2 regions of the Pseudoalteromonas sp. Z9A6 genome follow, and region 1 is predicted to be linked to the other one. Evidence: predicted binding sites of a transcription regulator. Region 1 holds the regulator's gene; the other holds the start of a gene.
What was found. The regulator FliA, encoded in region 1, starts transcription of late flagellar genes. The targets are predictions, from matches to a motif close to CTAAAGNTNNNNNNNNNNNNGCCGATA.
Positions count from the first base shown of each region.

Region 1 (9,481 bases):
AAAAAGCTTGAATCATCAACAACTAAAACTTTAACGGCCATTTAGCTCTCTTATTAAATTTATGCGTAGGTATATATTAAATATATACCTACTTTATTATTAGCCTGCGTAATGTTTTAACATGTTTGGAACGTCTAAAATCAGTGCAATGCCACCATCCGAAGTTATTGTAGCCCCTGCCATACCTGGCGTTCCTTGAAGTAACGCATCGAGCGGCTTAATCACTACTTCTTCTTGGCCAATCAATGAGTCAACAACAAAGCCTATTTGTTGCGTACCAATTTGTACAATAACGACGTGACCTTTAGATTTTCGCTGAGAACGATCTGAGCCTTTTACTAACCAATGCTCAAGGTAAAATAACGGTATCGCCTTTTTACGCACAATAATTGTTAATTGCCCATCAACTACATTCGTCTTCGTTAAATCCAAATTGAATATCTCACTAACACCAGCCAGTGGTAACGCAAATGTTTGTGCGCCAACAATGACCATTAATGTCGGTAATATAGCCAAGGTAAGTGGTACTTTTATTTCTAAAATAGTACCGACACCAAGTTCAGACTGAATGCTTACTGAGCCATTAAGTTGCGTGATCTTAGTTTTAACTACGTCCATTCCTACACCACGGCCTGAAATATCAGATATTTCTTCTTTTGTAGAAAAGCCAGGTGCAAAAATCAGGTTATATGCTTCGGTGTCAGAAAGTCGACTCGCTTGGTCATGATCGAGTACGCCTTTACTAATTGCAATTTTTTTCAGTTTTTCAGCATCCATACCTGCACCATCATCTTTGATGGTTAGCAAAATATGGTCGCCCTCTTGAGACGCTGATAAAGTAACATTACCTGTTCTAGACTTACCTGCAGCTTCACGGACAGCGGGCATTTCAATACCATGGTCAACTGAGTTTCTAACTAAATGCACAAGTGGATCTGCAAGTGCTTCAACTAAGTTTTTATCTAGATCGGTTTCTTCACCAATAAGCTTTAAATCAATATCTTTATTTAAGCTACGTGCTAAGTCGCGTACAACGCGAGGGAAGCGACCAAATACTTTCTTAATTGGTTGCATTCGCGTTTGCATAACCGCACCTTGAATATCCGCAGTCACTACATCTAAGTTAGAGATTGCTTTACCCATCGCTTCACTGTCTGAGTTAGTCGCTAAACTAACCAAACGATTTCGTACAAGAACTAACTCACCAACCATATTCATAATTTGATCGAGTCGTTTTGTATCTACGCGAACGGTGGTTTCTGCAGCTGGTGGCGCTGATTTTTTTGGAGCTGCTGCTGGTGGTGCTTTAGCTGCTGGCTTCTCTGGCGCTTTTTCAACTGGTTTTGGAGTAGGAGCTTTAGCTGGCGCAGCTTTTTTTACTGGTTCACTCACTTGTTTAGCTGGCGGTGAAACAGGTTCAGGTTGTTTTGCAGCTGGCGCACTTTCTATCGATTTAGGAGCAGTACCTTTACCATGAAGTTCATCAAGAAGCGCTTCAAATTCGTCATCACTAATTTCATCATCTGATGAATTAACTGTATTTGCCGCTGGTGTAGCTGGTTCTACAGGTGTTTTATTGGCATCATTTTGTTCAGGTTTGCTAGTAACTTCACCAAAACTGCCAACACCATGTAACTCATCTAATAAGCTGTCAAATTCATCATCAGTAATATCACCATTAAAATCACTACTACTACTTGCTACTGGTTTTTCAACTGCAGGACCTTGTCCTTTACCGTGTAGCTCATCAAGTAAGCTTTCAAATTCGTCTTCAGTGATTTCATCTATTTCAGCATCGCTAACCGAAGGCGCTCCGCTAAATAGTTCATCAAATGCAAACGGATCTTCATCATCAGCTACCGGTGTATCCACCACTTCATTATGAGGTTGTTCAACCTCTGTTTGTGAAGAGGCTTCATTGGCTTCGGCTTCTGTTGGAGGTAGACCTAAGATATGAAGAGTATGAAGTAATTCAGGATCTGCAGGTTCAGGCTTGTCTCTGTTTTGGATAGTCGCAAACATCTCATTAATGGTGTCTAGTGCTTGTAAAATAACATCCATTAACTCTGAGTTGACTGTTCGCACGCCTTGACGTAGTAAATCAAATACGTTTTCAGCACCGTGACAAGCATCAACAAGCTCTGTCATAGCTAAAAAGCCTGCACCACCTTTTACAGTGTGAAAACCTCTAAATATAGCGTTTAGTAACTCGGTATCTTCTGGATTATTTTCCAGCTCAACTAACTGTTCAGATAAAAGCTCTAGGATTTCTCCAGCCTCTACAAGAAAGTCTTGTAAAATATCTTCATCGACTTCAAACATGCAGTTACTCTCCTCTTAGAAGCCCAAACTTGATAAAAGATCATCAACTTCATCTTGATCAGATACAACATCATTACGCGATTCTTTATCAATAATAGGGCCTTCAGGACCTGCTAAAGTTTGTGTGGCAACTGGTTCTTTTATTTTTTGTTGTTCTACTTTATTCGCGGTGCTGTTACTGTCGTCTTGTTCAGCAAACGCAGTTAAAAGATGCAGTAAACTTTCTTCTACTTCCCTAACAAGTTCAATAACACGGCGAATAACTTGACCTGTTAAGTCTTGATAGTCTTGAGCCATTAATACATTTGTCATTAAGTTTTGAAGCTCATCAGTCTTATGATGAGAGTTGTTCATAAACTTATCGATGCTATGGCAAAGTTGCTTAAACTCACCAAGCTCAATCTCGCGGCTCATTAAACGATCCCATGTCGGTTTGATATGAGATATTTCGTCCGCTAACTGTTGGGCTATAGGAAGACTCGCTTCCACTGCATCCATTGTTTTATTAGCCGCATTTTCTGTCATTTCTATAACATAATTAAGCCGCTTTTTAGCATCTGGAATCGCATCTGTCGTTATATCAGTTAAGCGAGTATCAAGCTCAAAACTTTTAAGAGCTTCGTGCAGTTGACGAGTCAACTTTCCAACTTCAGCAAATAATTCAGATTGCTCTTTAGAAGCAGCCTCTAAAATCAACTGATTTGCTTTGTCTTGCTCATCATTTTCTAAAAAAACAACGAGCTGACGAGCTTGTTCTAACGTTATTTGAGGCGCAGCTGGTGCTGGCATAAGCCTCTCCCCCATCATTAGCCTAAGCGTTCAAATACTTTTTCTAATTTAGTTTTTAATGTTCCAGCCGTAAATGGCTTAACAATATAACCATTCACGCCAGCTTGCGCCGCAGCTATTATTTGTTCTTTTTTAGCTTCTGCCGTTACCATTAATACAGGGATATGTTTTAACTTCTCGTCTGCACGTATTGCTCTTAAAAGATCAATACCCTGCATTCCAGGCATATTCCAATCCGTAACTACAAAATCAAACACTTGATTTTGCAACATAGGCAAAGCTGTAGACCCATCATCAGCTTCTTGAACGTTAGTGAAACCTAAGTCACGTAACAGGTTTTTTATAATGCGTCTCATCGTTGAAAAATCATCAACTACAAGAATTTTCATGTTTTTATCCAAAACATCCCCCAGTGAGGTATTAACCTTTGTTTACTTACTACTAATTTATCCAGTCATTGATTTTAGCTTTAAGCTTAATCATCGCCTGACCATGTATCTGACTTACACGCGATTCACTTACATCGAGTATATGTCCTATTTCTTTTAAATTCATTTCATCGTTGTAGTACAAAGAAAGCACCATTGCATCACGCTCTGGTAATGACTTAATTGCACTTAGCAAAGACTCATTAAACCTATCATTTTTAACATTATTAAAAGGTTTATCTTGTGCTAAATCTTGGCCTACAGGAGTAATAACATCCTCATCTACACCAAGGTCTTCAATGCCTAATATTTTACTCGTATTCGCATCATTTAAAATATGATGGTACTCATTGAGCGAAATTTCAAGTTTTTCAGCAACTTCTATGTCCGTTGGTTCGCGGTTCAGACTACTTTCGAGCTCAGTAATTGCTTCTGCAACTTGCCTGTTTTTACGGTGAACTGAACGAGGAGCCCAATCACCACGGCGCATTTCATCAAGCATAGCACCGCGAATACGAATACCTGCAAAAGTTTCAAAGCTTGCGCCTTTTGTTGCATCAAAGTTTTTCGAAGCTTCTATTAAGCCTATCATTCCTGATTGAATTAAATCATCAAGTTGAACGCTAGGTGGTAATCGAGCAATTAGATGACATGCCACTTTTTTAACAAGTGATGCATGCTTCTCAACAATCACATTTAAATTTTGTGTTGATTGATATCCCATAGCTCTATTCACCAGTGTTGTCATAATTAACCGTTTACTAGTTTCTCAATGAAAAACTCTAAATGCCCAGATGGTTGGTTGGGTATTGGCCATTTAACTGCTTTTGTTGCCAGCGTTTTAAACGCAAGAGCGGCTGGCGAATTTGGAAAGAGCTCTACTATTACTTTTTGACGACGCGTTGCTTTGCGCATATTTTCGTCATAAGGAACCGTTGCTACTAGCTCCATTGACACATCTAAAAAGCGATCGGTAACTTTAGATAGTTTTGCAAACAATTCAGTACCTTCACGCATACTGCGGACCATATTTGCAACAATTTTGAACTTATAAACACCATGCTCGCGGCTTAATACTTTAATAAGTGCGTAAGCATCGGTTATTGATGTTGGTTCATCGCACACTACAACCATTACATCTTGTGCTGCTCGTGAGAAGCTTAGCACCATGTCTGAAATACCAGCGGCTGTATCTACAATTAAAATATCGAATTCGGTATTCAATTCGCTAAACGCACGAATTAGTCCAGCATGCTCCGATGGTGATAACTCAACCATACTTTGCGAACCCGATGTAGCGGGTACAATTTTAATACCAGCAGGACCTTCAACTAAAATTTCGTCAAGCTCACATTCACCAGACAAAACGTGTGACAAATTACGCTCTACACGTAAACCAAGCATCACATCACAATTTGCCAAACCTAAGTCAGCATCCAGTACTAGTACTCTATTACCTTGCTGCCCTAGTGCTATAGCAGTATTTAGAGAAACATTTGTTTTCCCCACCCCACCTTTACCACCGGTTACAGCGATAACTTTAACGCCGTTGTTATTGTTTTGACTCATTTTGCGCAGGCCGCTTGCTTGATCTAATACTGTGTTAATCATACATCCCTACTGTACTTGGCGCCACTGCTTGATGCCTTGAATGTTGTGCTTTTGTTCTTTTTAAATATAATTGCTCAGCCTTTTTCACTAGTTTTTCAGCATTTGCAACACGAATATCTTCTGGTACTCGTTGTCCATTAGTAAGATACCCTATTGGAAGGCGATTTTGAATCGCAATACTAATAATCTCACCCAAACTTAATGATTCATCCAACTTGGTAAAAATACAACCACTTAACTGTACTTTTTTAAAGTGGCGTACAGTTTCTTGTAGTACATTAATTTGCGCTGTGGCACTGAGTACTAGGTAGTTTCGAATATCCACACGCTGGTTGCGCATTAACGTATTTAACTGCTCAGTTAAGCGTAAATCTCGCTGGCTCATACCTGCCGTATCAATTAACACTAGACGTTTATTTCGTAAATGATATAAAACTTCAGCTAACTCATTAGCATCTTTAACTTGTTTTACACCACAACCAATAATACGACCGTAAGTTGCAAGCTGCTCATAAGCACCAATTCTGTACGTATCAGTGGTTATTAAGGCAACTTTATCGGCGCCATACTTTTGTGCACCTAGAGCTGCAAGCTTAGCAACTGTCGTGGTTTTGCCCACACCTGTTGGACCCACTAACGCATATACACCACCTTGGCGAAGTATTTCGTTATTGGTTGTTTGCATTTGATCTTCAACCATTGTTAGCAATGCTTTCCAGCCTTGTTGACGAGACACATCATCAGGTACAAAACATGCCATTTGCTGTGCTACTTCTTTATCGATACCCATACCGACTAAACGGTCAACCATACAAGCGCGTGTTGGATCGCGACGCGCCATATCTTGCTGCATCAAGCCTGATACTTGGTGCTCAAGTAATTGACGAATTGCGTTCATTTCTTCACGCATTGTTGTCATTTCTTCGCTTTCATTATTAGGTGCTTGTTGGCGAGTGGTTACTGGGCTATCTAAATCATCAAAGTCGCGGTCTAAATCATCAAAACCTAAGCTATCCGCTTGAGTTTGTGGACGAACTGGCGCAGAAGCTTCAGGAGCAAACATATTTTTAGTACGCTGCCCCATATTAGGTTCTTGATAGTTATCAGTAGTATCAATACCCGATTGTGAAAACATAGAAGCAAGTTCAGGGGAGCGAGGACGCGGTGATTGTCGCTCTAGTAATGCTTGTAAGCTGTCAGCAACCTTTGCTTGTGGCTCAGGCTTAGCACGCTGTGGCTCTGGTCTTACAAAGTTATGCATGCTTTGCTGTGGCGCTTGAGCACGAGGCTCAGCATTACGTTGTGGTTGCGCTGCTACTTTAGGGGCTGCTTTGTCATAATCAACTGCCGCTACAATTTCTACACCGTTAGCCAGCTTCTTATTTGACATAATAACCGCATCAACACCTAACTCATCTTTAACTTCTTTAAGTGCTGTGCGCATATCTTTAGCAAAAAAACGTTTAATTTTCATGATTCAACCCCTGTTAAAATCTTATTGTTGGCCTACCGAGCTTACAATTTTGATCTGTCTTTCGTCTGGTACCTCTTGATAAGACATCACTCTCAATCCTGGAATGGTGTACTTAACAAAACGAGATAACACAGTGCGTAACATTCCTGACGTTAGCAATATAGAAGGTTCGCCGGCCATTTCTTGATTTTGATGCGCTTGTGTCAATGACACTTGAAGTCGCTCTGCAAGTCCTGGCTCAATACCGGCACCTTCATCGCCTGCATTTTGTAATGACTGATGCAACATCTGTTCCAACTCAGGCGCCAAGGTTATGACAGGGATTTCTGATGACATTCCCACCGCATCTTGAACAATTAATCTACGCAGTGAAATACGCACTGCAGCCGTTAATACATCAGGGTCTTGACTACGTGGGCCATACTCAACAAGGGTTTGAACAATTGAGCGCATATCGCGAATAGCCACGCCTTCATTTAATAAATTTTGTAGTACTTTTACAATAACAGTTAATGGCAATACATCAGGTACTAGTCCTTCCACTAAGCGAGGATGGCTTTTAGCAAGCATATCAAGTAGGTTTTGAACTTCTTCATGCCCTAGTAATAACGCTGCACTGTTAGTTAATAACTGGCTAATATGAGTGGCAACTACCGTGGCTGAATCTACAACGGTATAACCTAGTGATTGTGCTTCATCTTTTTGATCTGGTTTTATCCATACTGCATCAAGGCCAAACGCAGGATCTTTTGTTTCAACCCCTTTAATTGGACCAAATACTTGTCCTGGGTTAATCGCTAGTTCGTCGCCATGCTTAAGCTCGCTTTCACCGGTTGAAACCCCCATTAGTGTTATTCTGTAAGCGTTAGGGTCAAGCTCTAAGTTGTCGCGTATATGTACCGGCGGCACTAAAAAACCAAGCTCTTGAGAAAGCTTTTTACGCACCCCCTTAATACGATTAAGTAGCTCACCACCTTGTGATTGGTCCACTAACGGAATTAATCTATAACCGACTTCTAAGCCAATTACATCAACCTGCTGAACGTCATCCCAGCCTAGTTCTTTTTGTTCTTGTTTATTAGCAACACCCGTTGCAACGCTTCCGCCATTAGCGGCCTCTTCAGCTTCTGTCGCAGCAGCTTTTAATTTACTTTGCTGTGTGTAGTAAGCTAAGTAACCGAGTAACGCACCTAAACTTAAAAAAGCAATATGCGGCATACCAGGCACTAAGCCCATGATGATCAAAATACCAGATGCAATAAAGAGTGACTTTTCGTTGCCTAGTTGTTTCTTAAATTGGTCCCCCATATTGAGCGACTCATTTTGGCGTGTTACAACAATCGCGGTACCAATTGAAAGCAGTAAAGAAGGGAGTTGAGCAACTAAGCCATCGCCAATGGTAAGTAATGTATATACTTCCATTGCATTGCCAAAACTCAAATTGTGCTGGATCATACCGACAAATAAACCACCAACAATATTGATGATTAGTATAACAATACCTGCAATCGCATCACCTTTTACAAATTTACTCGCACCATCCATTGAGCCGTAAAAATCAGCTTCGCGAGTTACTTCCTCGCGGCGGTCACGCGCTTGTTCTGCGCTGATAAAGCCTGCGTTCAAATCAGCGTCAATGGCCATTTGTTTACCCGGCATTGCATCAAGGGTGAAACGCGCAGATACCTCAGAAATACGACCAGCACCTTTAGTAATTACTACAAAGTTAATAATGATCAGGATTAAAAATACAACCAAACCAACAGCGTAGTTACCACCAATAACAACTGAGCCAAACGCTTCAATTACTTTACCGGCAGAGTCACCACCATTATGGCCTTCAAGTAATACAACTCGAGTACTGGCAACGTTAAGTGCTAAGCGCATAATTGTAGCGATTAGTAATACAGAGGGAAAAATACCAAATTCAACTGGCTTCATCGTGTAAACAGTTACAAGTAAAACCACTAATGCTAGAGCAATATTAAACGAGAAAAGGATATCGAGTAAAAATGGCGGTAGTGGTAAAATCACCATTCCCAAGGCAGCAAGCACAAGCAAAGGTGTACCTACCCCTTTGGCATAGTCTTTTTTATCTCTGTTAAGTTGTTGTAATACCGCTTTAAAACTCATAATTCTACAATTTCAAAAAATTGACACTACGTAGAATTTGCAATAACTATTCCAAGTTACTCAGTTAACGGTTTAATACTTGTAGGCATCGGGGATTGGCAGCTTTTTATTGAGCTTAGTTGGACGTTTACCGCGCCCTTTATTAAAGCGCTTAAGCTGAAATACATACGCTAAAACTTGCGCTACTGCGGTAAATAGCTGATCGGGTATTTGCTCCCCTACTTCAGCCGTATGATAAAGCGCTCGGGTCAACATGGGGGATTCTAATATAGGTACTTCATTCCCTATTGCTACTTTTCGAATTTGCATCGCCATTTCATCAATGCCTTTAGCAAGCACTATAGGAGCACCTGCGCGCTCCGTGTCGTATTTTAATGCTACAGAGTAGTGAGTTGGGTTGGTAACAATAACATCAGCGTCAGGAACATCTTGCATCATGCGGTTTTGCGACATTTGCCTTTGTGTTTGCCTAATGCGCGCTTTTATTTGTGGGTCACCTTCAGAGTTTTTATACTCATCTTTAATTTCTTGCATTGTCATTTTAAGTTGTTTGTTATGGTTGTAACTTTGAAATGGTGCATCAATGGCGGCAATAACAATTAAAGTGCACGAAAGGCCTAAAAACATCCACCCTAAAATCTCTAAGGCATGAATAATATTACCCGGCGCACTTTCTAAACTTAAATGCAGTATTTCATCAAAATAAGTATTAATTAAAAACACT
Region 1 is NZ_WTKZ01000003.1:72,709-82,189, forward strand. Features, by position in the region: gene GQR53_RS01885 (chemotaxis response regulator protein-glutamate methylesterase) at 1-41, opposite strand, end outside; gene GQR53_RS01890 (chemotaxis protein CheA) at 100-2,322, opposite strand; gene GQR53_RS01895 (protein phosphatase CheZ) at 2,338-3,111, opposite strand; gene cheY (chemotaxis response regulator CheY) at 3,129-3,512, opposite strand; gene GQR53_RS01905 (RNA polymerase sigma factor FliA) at 3,553-4,263, opposite strand; gene GQR53_RS01910 (MinD/ParA family protein) at 4,290-5,150, opposite strand; gene flhF (flagellar biosynthesis protein FlhF) at 5,143-6,624, opposite strand; gene flhA (flagellar biosynthesis protein FlhA) at 6,646-8,757, opposite strand; gene flhB (flagellar biosynthesis protein FlhB) at 8,830-9,481, opposite strand, start outside.

Region 2 (9,481 bases), on a different contig from region 1:
TGACTGAAGAAGCTGAAGTTAAAACAAAAACGCTTTATGTTGGTAACCTTCCTTATCGTGCAAACGAAGGTGTGGTTCGTGCATTATTTGAAGAACAAGGCAAAGTATTCAATGTTCGTTTATTAAAGGATAAGAATACTGGCAAACGTCGTGGATTTGGTTTTGTTGAAATGGCGCAAGCTGATGCAGACAATGCAATTGATAACTTGAACGATAGCGAGTTCCAACAACGTACTTTAAAGGTACGTGAAGCAAAACAAAAACAAGAAGATGATTCTAATGCTCTACGTACTGAGACGGATCAGTCAGTGTAACTAGCTTTACCGCTAGCTTATTGCTAAACACATCAGCCGTTGCATAATATTGCAGCGGCTTTTTTATGTCTGTTTGTTTATCCACACATAAGTTAAGTTGGTTAAGTAGGTAGTTGACTCTATTTGCTATCGCTACACCTGAATCAAGTAATTTTACATTCCCTTCAAAGTACTGACTAATCGGCCCTGCTAATATCGGAAAGTGCGTACACCCTAGTACAAGTACATCTATAGTTTTATCTATATGTAGTTCATCAAGTACTTGATACAATTTATTTGTATCGAAAGAGCCTGTAAAAAAGCATTCCTCAGCTAACGTTACTAATTCAACACTGCTATAAAGGTTAACGATTACATTACGTGCATGTTCAGCAATTAATGTTTTTGTGTATGAACTGGCGACCGTTGCCGGTGTGGCTAACAAGCCAATATGATTTGAGCGTGTTAATTCTGCCGCAGGCTTTATTGCTGGCACAACACCTACAATAGGAATATCCGTAATTTGGCGAACAGCGCTGAGTGCAGATGTAGAAGCGGTGTTACACGCTATTACAATTAAATCGACGTTAAGCGTGTTGGCTTTGATGAAATGAATAAGTGAACATAATCGGTTAATTATAGTTTGTTGGGACTGAGCACCATAAGGTAGTAATGCATTATCCATAAAATAGCTGTACTGAGCATTGGGGATACTTTGCTTGATATGTTCAAGTACAGTAGTTCCACCAATACCTGAATCAAAGACCATTATATGCGCTGACAAACTACCGTTCCTACTTTACTTTAAGATCGGCAGTTTGCCATGAGGTTTTTATAAAAGAAAGTAGTTTAACTTTGCGTGGCTTCTAAATCAGTAAGCCTGTCGGCTGCTGAATTTAACTGATTAAGGTTTTCGAACATAGACTTTGTATAATCTACTAACTTATCTATTTGTTCCTGATCTTGATTTAACCATTGGAGAATGCCAGCTAGCTGATTTTGTAATCCAAGCTCACCCGCTTTTTCAAAAGCATTTTTAAGGTCGTCATTAAAAGGGGCTAACCCCTCTGCTACTTGTTTTTCTGGTGCTGGTTTATATTCTTCATAGCTTTTAACTGTTGCTATTGTTTTTGTTTGGCGTAAATCCATAGAAAAAGCCACCAGCTGATCGCTGTCTAAACTCAGCTCTTGCGCTTGTTCAAATGCTTCATCTAAATCACCACCAAAAAAGGTTTTACTTAAATCTTGTAAGTCTTCCATCATCGCATTAATAGCTTCTTGCTCTTGCTCGTTTAAGTCACCATTTACCGACATCGAAAATGATACCTGTCGAGATTGCGATGATGAGCTTGCAAACGACTCACTATTACTGTTTTGCTGATAGCCACTTGCCGATTGAGATTCAAATGCATCAGCAAAGCTAATACTTACCTCATCGCCTTCTGCGGTAGTGAATTTATACTCTGCATTGCTAGTCATACTGACATATTGAGCCTGGCTTATATTTACGCTGGCAGGTTGTGGGTTAAATAACGACTCTTCAAACTTATCCAGTCCATTGTAAATTCCCTCTTTGGACTTATTAATGCCCTCTTCCATGTCATCATTAAATACGCCAGTACCTTTGAATTCATCAACAGCGTCATCAATCCCTATTTGGACTCCTTTGCGCGCATCGCCTAGCATATCTTTGAGCTTTTCGTCATCAGCGCCGTTAGCTTTTGCTTTATTTACAGCACTACTTACAAAATCGAGTACGTTTTTTACTATTTCATCAAAATCAAATAGTGGTTTATCTGCTTTTTTTTCTGCGATAGGTAATCCAAGCTGCTCAGCCATTTTATCGCCAAGCACCTTTGCAGCCAACTCTCGGCCTCGTTGTTGATAGCTATCTTGAGGAGACGTAATTGTAGGTTGCTGTATATCAGCTTTATTATTGAATTTATTGATGTTGTTGTTTGGCGTAAAGCCATAATTACCTATTTTCATGATTCGTCTCCTAAGCGTGCGTAGTTTATTATCGGCTATAACAACAAAAACTAAAGTACAATGTTCAATAAAACAGCATAAATGCTAGCCAAAACTAGACAAATACGCAGCGCTCCCTACAATAGCGCCGATAAACAGATCTTAGATAAGGTAGTAGCGTTAATGGCAGTTATTAAAATAGATACCACACAGTACCAAGCGCAGTTAAGTGAAAAAGAGCAGCGTATTAGTGCACAGTTTCAACGTTTTGGTGTGGAGCAACTAGAAGTATTTAGCTCAGAGCCAACTAACTACCGCCAACGTGCTGAATTTAGAGTATGGCACGACGGTGACGATCTGTTTCACATTATGTTTGATCAACAAACAAAAGAAAAAATCCGTGTTGATACATTTGACCCAGCAGCGCCTCTAGTAAGTGAAATAATGCAGGTGATGATTGAAAATCTTAAGCCTTGTGAAATATTACGCCGTAAGTTATTTCAAATCGATTACCTATCAACGCTAAGCGGTGAAATTTTAGTAAGCTTGCTTTATCACAAACCACTGGATGATGAATGGTTAAGTGAAATTAAAGCACTTAAAGAAAAGCTTAGCAGTAAATACAAAATTGATTTTATTGGCCGTGCACGCAAACAAAAAGAAGTACTTGGTGATGACTTTGTAACTGAACATTTAACAGTTAATGGCCAAGAGCTTATATATCAACAAGTAGAAAATAGCTTTACTCAGCCTAATGCAAAAGTAAATATTAATATGCTGGAGTGGGCACAAGATTTATGTAAACCACTTAAAAATGATTTACTAGAACTGTATTGCGGTAACGGTAACTTTTCAATTGCATTAGCGGGTTCTTTTAATAAAGTATTAGCGACGGAAATATCAAAATCATCTGTTCACTCTGCTCAGTACAACATTGCTAAAAATAATGTAGAGAACTTAGATATTATTCGTATGTCGAGTGAAGAGTTTACCCAAGCAATGAATGGCGAGCGTACTTTCTCTCGTTTAGACGGTATTGACCTTAAAAGCTATGACTGCCAAACCATATTAGTTGATCCACCGCGCGCGGGCATGGATGAATTAACGTGTGACTTAGTGGCTAACTACGAAAGCATAATTTATATATCGTGTAATCCTGAAACCCTTGAGCGTGACCTTGATCACTTAACACGTACGCATAACGTTAAGCGCTTTGCTATATTTGATCAGTTCCCTTATACGCATCACATTGAGTCGGGCGTTTTCTTACAGCGCAAATAAATACGCTCAGTAAACGTTACCCATAAAAAAAGCTCCTTAAGGAGCTTTTTTTGTTTTAGCTAAAGTTACTTGTTAGCTAAGTAATTTATTAATTTGCTAATGTCTTCAGGTTTAGTAATACCCGACTCACGACCTAGGTTTAATTTGTACTTACCATTTACAATAAAGGTAGGTACGCCACGTAGTGCGCCTTTTTCTTTAAAGTAGTCTTGATCGCGTTTCATTTTAGAGCTCAGCGTACGTACCGAGAAGCTTTTAAACAGCTTATCAAACTTATCACCATCAACGCCCTGCGCTACAAATATATCTTTTACATCTGCAAGCTCATTAAATTTAGCGCGCTTTGTATGGATATGATTAAAGATTGCAGAAATAATCTGATCTTTTTGTGGAAGCACTTCAGCTGTCGCCAATGCTTGGCTCATCATCTGTTGGTTTTCTGGGTCACGTACACCTACAAAATCAACATGGCTCTTTTTAAATTTAACGTTTTTATCAAGCTTAGGCTTAAACTCACCAATTAGTGCTTCCATGTTATTACATGCAGGGCAGTAAAATGAGAAGAACTCTTTAACCTCTGGCTTTTTAGTTGCACGCTCAGAAACTACGTCGTAATGCACGCCTTCTTCATACGTTGCTGCAAAGCTTGTTGCTGCCATAGGAAGTAATATTGCAAGCAAACCTGCTTTAACTAATTTAATCATTATTATACTCCGAAATTTATAGTGCTAATAAAAACGCTACTAACTCATCAAGTTCTTTTTGATTTTTGATGGTGTTGAGGTTTATTTTATATTTATCGTTAACAATAAAAGTAGGTACACCTGTAAGTGCGCCTAATTTTGAATATTTATTCTGTTTGTTTTGCATTGCTTGCTCAGCTGAAATAACAGGCATGCTTGCAATCTCTTGATCAAATGTTGCGCTATCAATACCATTTACTTCAAGTAATTTTTTAACGTCTTTCATTTCAGTTAATGGTGCACGTTGAACATGGATACTTTTAAAAATTTGATCGCTAATACTTTGCGCCTGACCATGCTGCTTACCAATTAAGTAAGCAAAGCTTAAATTACTTTGTGCTTGTGGTGACACGCCACCTAAAAAGTTAACGTGGTTTTTAATAAACTCAGCGCCTTCTGGCAAGCCTTTTTCAATTGCTTTTGCTACTGCTTCAAACTTAAAGCAATGTGGACAGTAAAATGAGAAAAACTCAGTTACTTGCGGTGACTTGCTTTTGTCTACATCTATAACAGTGTATTGATTATCAACTTCAAACTGTGCAGCAAGTGCTGCAAATGGTAAACATAAAAGCAATAAACTCAGTTTTAATTTTTTAAGCATTTGTATCTCGTTGTACTTGTCTTTAAATAAAATATTACGGCAATAACTTTAACGGTGCTTCTTGCAATGCTGCAAGTTGCTCTTTCAGTGCTAAAATTTGTTGCTCCCAGTATTTGTCATCAGCAAACCATGTAAAGTTCCGCACAAAAGCAGGATCACTCCATCGTTTAGCTACCCATCCCATATAATGAATAATACGCATTGCTCGCAGCGGTTCAATTAATTTGAGTTGAGAGTGATCAAAATCACAAAACTCTTCATACGCATTTACAAGGGTGTCTAACTGTAACAGTTGCGTCGCTCTATCGCCACTGAGCATCATCCATAAATCTTGGATTGCAGGACCTTGGCGGCTGTCATCTAAATCAACAAACATTAGCGCATCACCTGCCCATAAAATATTACCAACGTGGCAGTCACCATGTAAGCGAATACTTTGCACATCTTTATACTGTTTTTGCGCCTGCTCTATCACTAAATCTAAAATAGTATAAAAAGCAGTATTTATTCCCATGGGCACTAAGTTACTTTTTTGAAGATGAACTTTGGCTGTATGCAAATACTCCTCGCAGGTAACTGTTGGCCTGTAAGTAAAAGGTTTTGTTTTAGCTACTTGGTGCATACGGCCAATCAATCGCCCCATTACATCAAGCTGATCTAAATTATCAACCTCAAATAAACGCCCGCCTACACTTGGAAACAACACAAACAAATACCCTTCGTGTTCAAATAAGCTTTGTCCATTATATAAAATAGGGGCAACAACGGGTACTTCTGCATCCGCTAGTTCAAATGCAAAGTCATGCTCTTCTTGAATTTGCTCTTTACTCCAGCGCTCTGGGCGATAAAACTTCACTACGTAACGCAGGCCATCATCCGCTTTAAATTGGTACACTCTGTTTTCATAGCTATTGAGCGCTAATAAACCAGATTCGGCGTACACACCTACGCTTTCTATTGCATCGAGTATTAGATCAGGTGTTAAGTCAATAAAACTAAATTTACTCATACTCTTCTTATATAAAATAAAAGCGGGTTATATACCCGCTTTTGTTAATTGCTATATCAACTTAGCTAATTAAGGTAAGTTGCGATTATCGCGCTTTAAAAAAGTTACTCGACTGCGATATTGTCTCATCCGGCTCATCTACCGGTGAAAGCACAAAGTTAAACTCAGTCATCGGCGCCTTCAAATCATAAGGGTCCATTACAAGTGACAATGGTACGTTATGAGATTCCCCTGCCTGCACAGTAAATGACTGCTTACCAATATACTTAAAGTTATCTAACCCTTGTACTTTAATATTAAAGGTTTGCTCGTACTGCGCTTTATTAATTACCTTTAATGTATAGGTGTTCTCTACTAAACCATCAAAATCGACACGATATAATTGGTTTCGGTCACGAATAATATCAAAGTCCATTGTTTTACGCAGTGCTATATTAGCGACAAGCGCTCCCGTAAGCACAACAAGTATGACCGTGTAACCAATAATTTTAGCTCGCAGTGGATTCGTTTTATTTTCTGGGGTTTCGAGATTTCGCTCAGTCGTATATGAAATAAGCCCACGCGGATATTCCATTTTATCCATTACGCCATCACACGCATCAATACATGCACCACAGTTGATACACTCAGCTTGTAGCCCATTTCTAATATCAATACCTGTTGGGCACACTTGAACGCACAAGTTACAGTCTATACAGTCGCCTAACTCTAAATCTTTATGGTCTACTTTACGTGAACGAGGACCACGGCTTTCACCTCGGCTTTCGTCGTACGTTACTGTGTATGTGTCTTTATCAAACATAGCTGATTGAAAACGAGAGTAAGGGCAAATGTGTAAACACATAATTTCTCGCATCCAACCGGCATTACCATAGGTACACGCAGCAAAGAAAATAATGCTGACTAGTGCATAACCGCCTATATCAAACGTTACAAAGTCAGGGAGTAACTCCCTTATTGGCGTAAAATAACCAACAAAAGAAATTGCGGTATACAACGAAAACAATACCCAACTAGTATGCTTTGCCGTCTTACGCCAAAACTTATCAAAATTCATGGGTCGTTGATCGAGTTTTTTACGTTGATTAGCCGTGCCTTCAAGCTTTTCTTCGAACCAAATAAAAATAAAAGTCCAAACAGTTTGCGGACATGTGTAGCCACACCACACCCGTCCATAGAAGGTAGTCACTAAAAACAACGCAAATGCTGCCAACATAAAGATAAACGCTAATATAGTAAAATCTTGAGGCCATAGCGTTAAACCAAAAATATTGTATTTTTGACCAATTAGATCAAACAGCACAGCTTGCTGGCCATTAAAATTAATCCAAGGTAGTAACATAAACGCAAGCAGGCCTAAGAAGCCAATGCGCTGTCTAAGTAATTGATGTAGGCCTTTTACAGCACGCACATAAATACGATTTCGGGGATTGAACCTATCATCTTGACGGCTTAAATCCGGTTTTTGGATTTTCACCTCTACAGGGATATTCTTTACTTTAATTTGCTTGTCCATCGAAGTTCCTCAACGCCGCTTGGAAATAAAAATCCAGCAATACTCAAGCACTCTATACTTAAAGCTAGCAAGTTACTTGCTAGGCATATTTACTTTAATAAATTGCCTTCTCGAATACTTTCAGATATTTCAGAAATATCTGACTGCTGTTAACCATTATAACAATGTTGGTTAAAATTACTGGTATAGATTACTAATAATTTATTCATCCCAGTTACTTGCTTTTAAAATGCAGTTTATTACACTGCATGGTAATTCAACCCTACTTAGATCAAGGTTTACGTATCCATGAAAAAATTTATTATTTTGGTAGTTGTGATCCTTGCCTTTTTTACAATCGATCACCCACTTATAAAAGAACCTCGCGAAAGGTTACTAGGTGAAGGCATCGGCTTTTTAAGTGATGCAAGCAAGGTCAATAGAAGCCCAGCTGCAAATATGGCTAAAAATAGGATCAGCAGTCAACTTAAACTATCTGAATCTGAAGGTGAGTATGTAGAAAAAACGTTTACAACAGATGACTCTGTTCAGTTATTTCACCTACGCTATTGTCGTGAGCGTGACTTAAACCTTTATTTTTATGACGACCGTTTAAATACGGTATGTAAAATAGTGACTGAAGCATTAGAACAAAAGCGAGCAAAGTAGTGGATTTTTCAGGATTAAATAAAAAAGCAAGCGACTCATTTCATAAGCAGCGCAATATGCTCAAGCAATTAGCGCAAGGCAAAACATTAGAGTGTGAGAAGTGTAATGGGGTTTTAACACTTGATTTAGCCACCAGCGAGCCTGGTAAAGGCATAGTAAAGTGCAAACAAGGCTGTACGGATATTATATTAGAGCTAGGCACTTAGATTAAACTAAGCGCCTAGTATTAATAATTACTCTTCCCAACTCTCGTCGGTTATCAAGCCGCTATTAATTGCGACCACTTCAATTAGTTCAGCAAACCCTAATGCAAAGTCACCCATAGATTCATACTGATACTGACACAAAGCTTCTATTGTCATGTTATTTTGTTTGGCAATCTGAGCTATTGCTAGCTGGTCGAGTGCAAAAAAGCTTAGTGTGCTTAACGCACTTTCTAGTGCTTGTTTAAAATCAACGTCTAATTGCGGTGCATTTAACAAAGGTTCTGCATAAGCTTTCGTTGCAACTAAGAAGCCTTTACTCCACGACTTACAAAATTCCGCATCAAATGTGTCTGGTAATTTATATCCAGTTTCGAACACCTGCTCACTAATTTTGTGATAAAGCGCCATAAACAAAAAAAGCATTTCTTCATCTAAATCATCAGCTGTGTTTGGCAATATCTGCTCAAGCCACTCATGTACATCTAATGGGTTGGGCGAACAAATTACACCAAATAAATAGCCTTGGCTTTGTACAAGGGTCATTGCTTGAGATTGGGTATTTAAAAATGAGCTGAGCTGCTTTGCGTGCAACTCAGTAAATTGGGGTATTTGCATTAAAACTCTTTATATTAAAACATTAAAAGTTGAGCGGGTAGCGACCTTGGTTATCTGGTCGGCCTAAAAACTTAACCGCATCATGTACATCTTTAGGTAAGTTGGCATCTGGTTTTACATAACCTGCCACTCTAAAGTCGAAATTAGCTTTAAGTGTAGCATCTGCCTCAAGGCCAAGCGTATTATCTGGGTCAATTAATATAGCAACATCACCCGACTTACAGCTTAACTTACCAGCTAGAGGTCCAATATTAAACCATCCATTTAAACCTTGAACATCAATATCAGGGCTCGCTATTTCACCTTTTAGTGAATCACAATAAGGTGCGCCTGAGCTGTATTCATCAAGCTCTAAAATCACACGCCCTTTAGCGGTAACAGGCAGAGGAAGTTGCACACGCTGCATTGCACGCTCTACAGTGGAGCGTACTAGGGCATCAGTCACTATTACTTTTTTATTAAAAAACCCATAACTTACATCTGCGTAACCCGAAATATCACTGCGTTCTCGTGGATTACCAAATTTTATGTTCGCATTTAGTTTGCCTGTAAATAATTTCCAGCCTGCAATATCCCAACGCACATTATTTAACTGTTCACC
Region 2 is NZ_WTKZ01000056.1:716-10,196, forward strand. Features, by position in the region: gene GQR53_RS16635 (RNA-binding protein) at 1-314, shown strand, start outside; gene murI (glutamate racemase) at 277-1,077, opposite strand; gene GQR53_RS16645 (DUF5610 domain-containing protein) at 1,143-2,282, opposite strand; gene trmA (tRNA (uridine(54)-C5)-methyltransferase TrmA) at 2,445-3,542, shown strand; gene GQR53_RS16655 (thiol:disulfide interchange protein DsbA/DsbL) at 3,608-4,246, opposite strand; gene GQR53_RS16660 (thiol:disulfide interchange protein DsbA/DsbL) at 4,263-4,886, opposite strand; gene GQR53_RS16665 (serine/threonine protein kinase) at 4,921-5,895, opposite strand; gene ccoG (cytochrome c oxidase accessory protein CcoG) at 5,981-7,411, opposite strand; gene GQR53_RS21205 (hypothetical protein) at 7,700-8,059, shown strand; gene GQR53_RS16680 (hypothetical protein) at 8,059-8,265, shown strand; gene GQR53_RS16685 (UPF0149 family protein) at 8,293-8,880, opposite strand; gene GQR53_RS16690 (type II secretion system protein N) at 8,903-9,481, opposite strand, start outside.
Region 2: a site for FliA is predicted at 2,312-2,338, ahead of GQR53_RS16645 (DUF5610 domain-containing protein). Genes of this name have one in related genera too.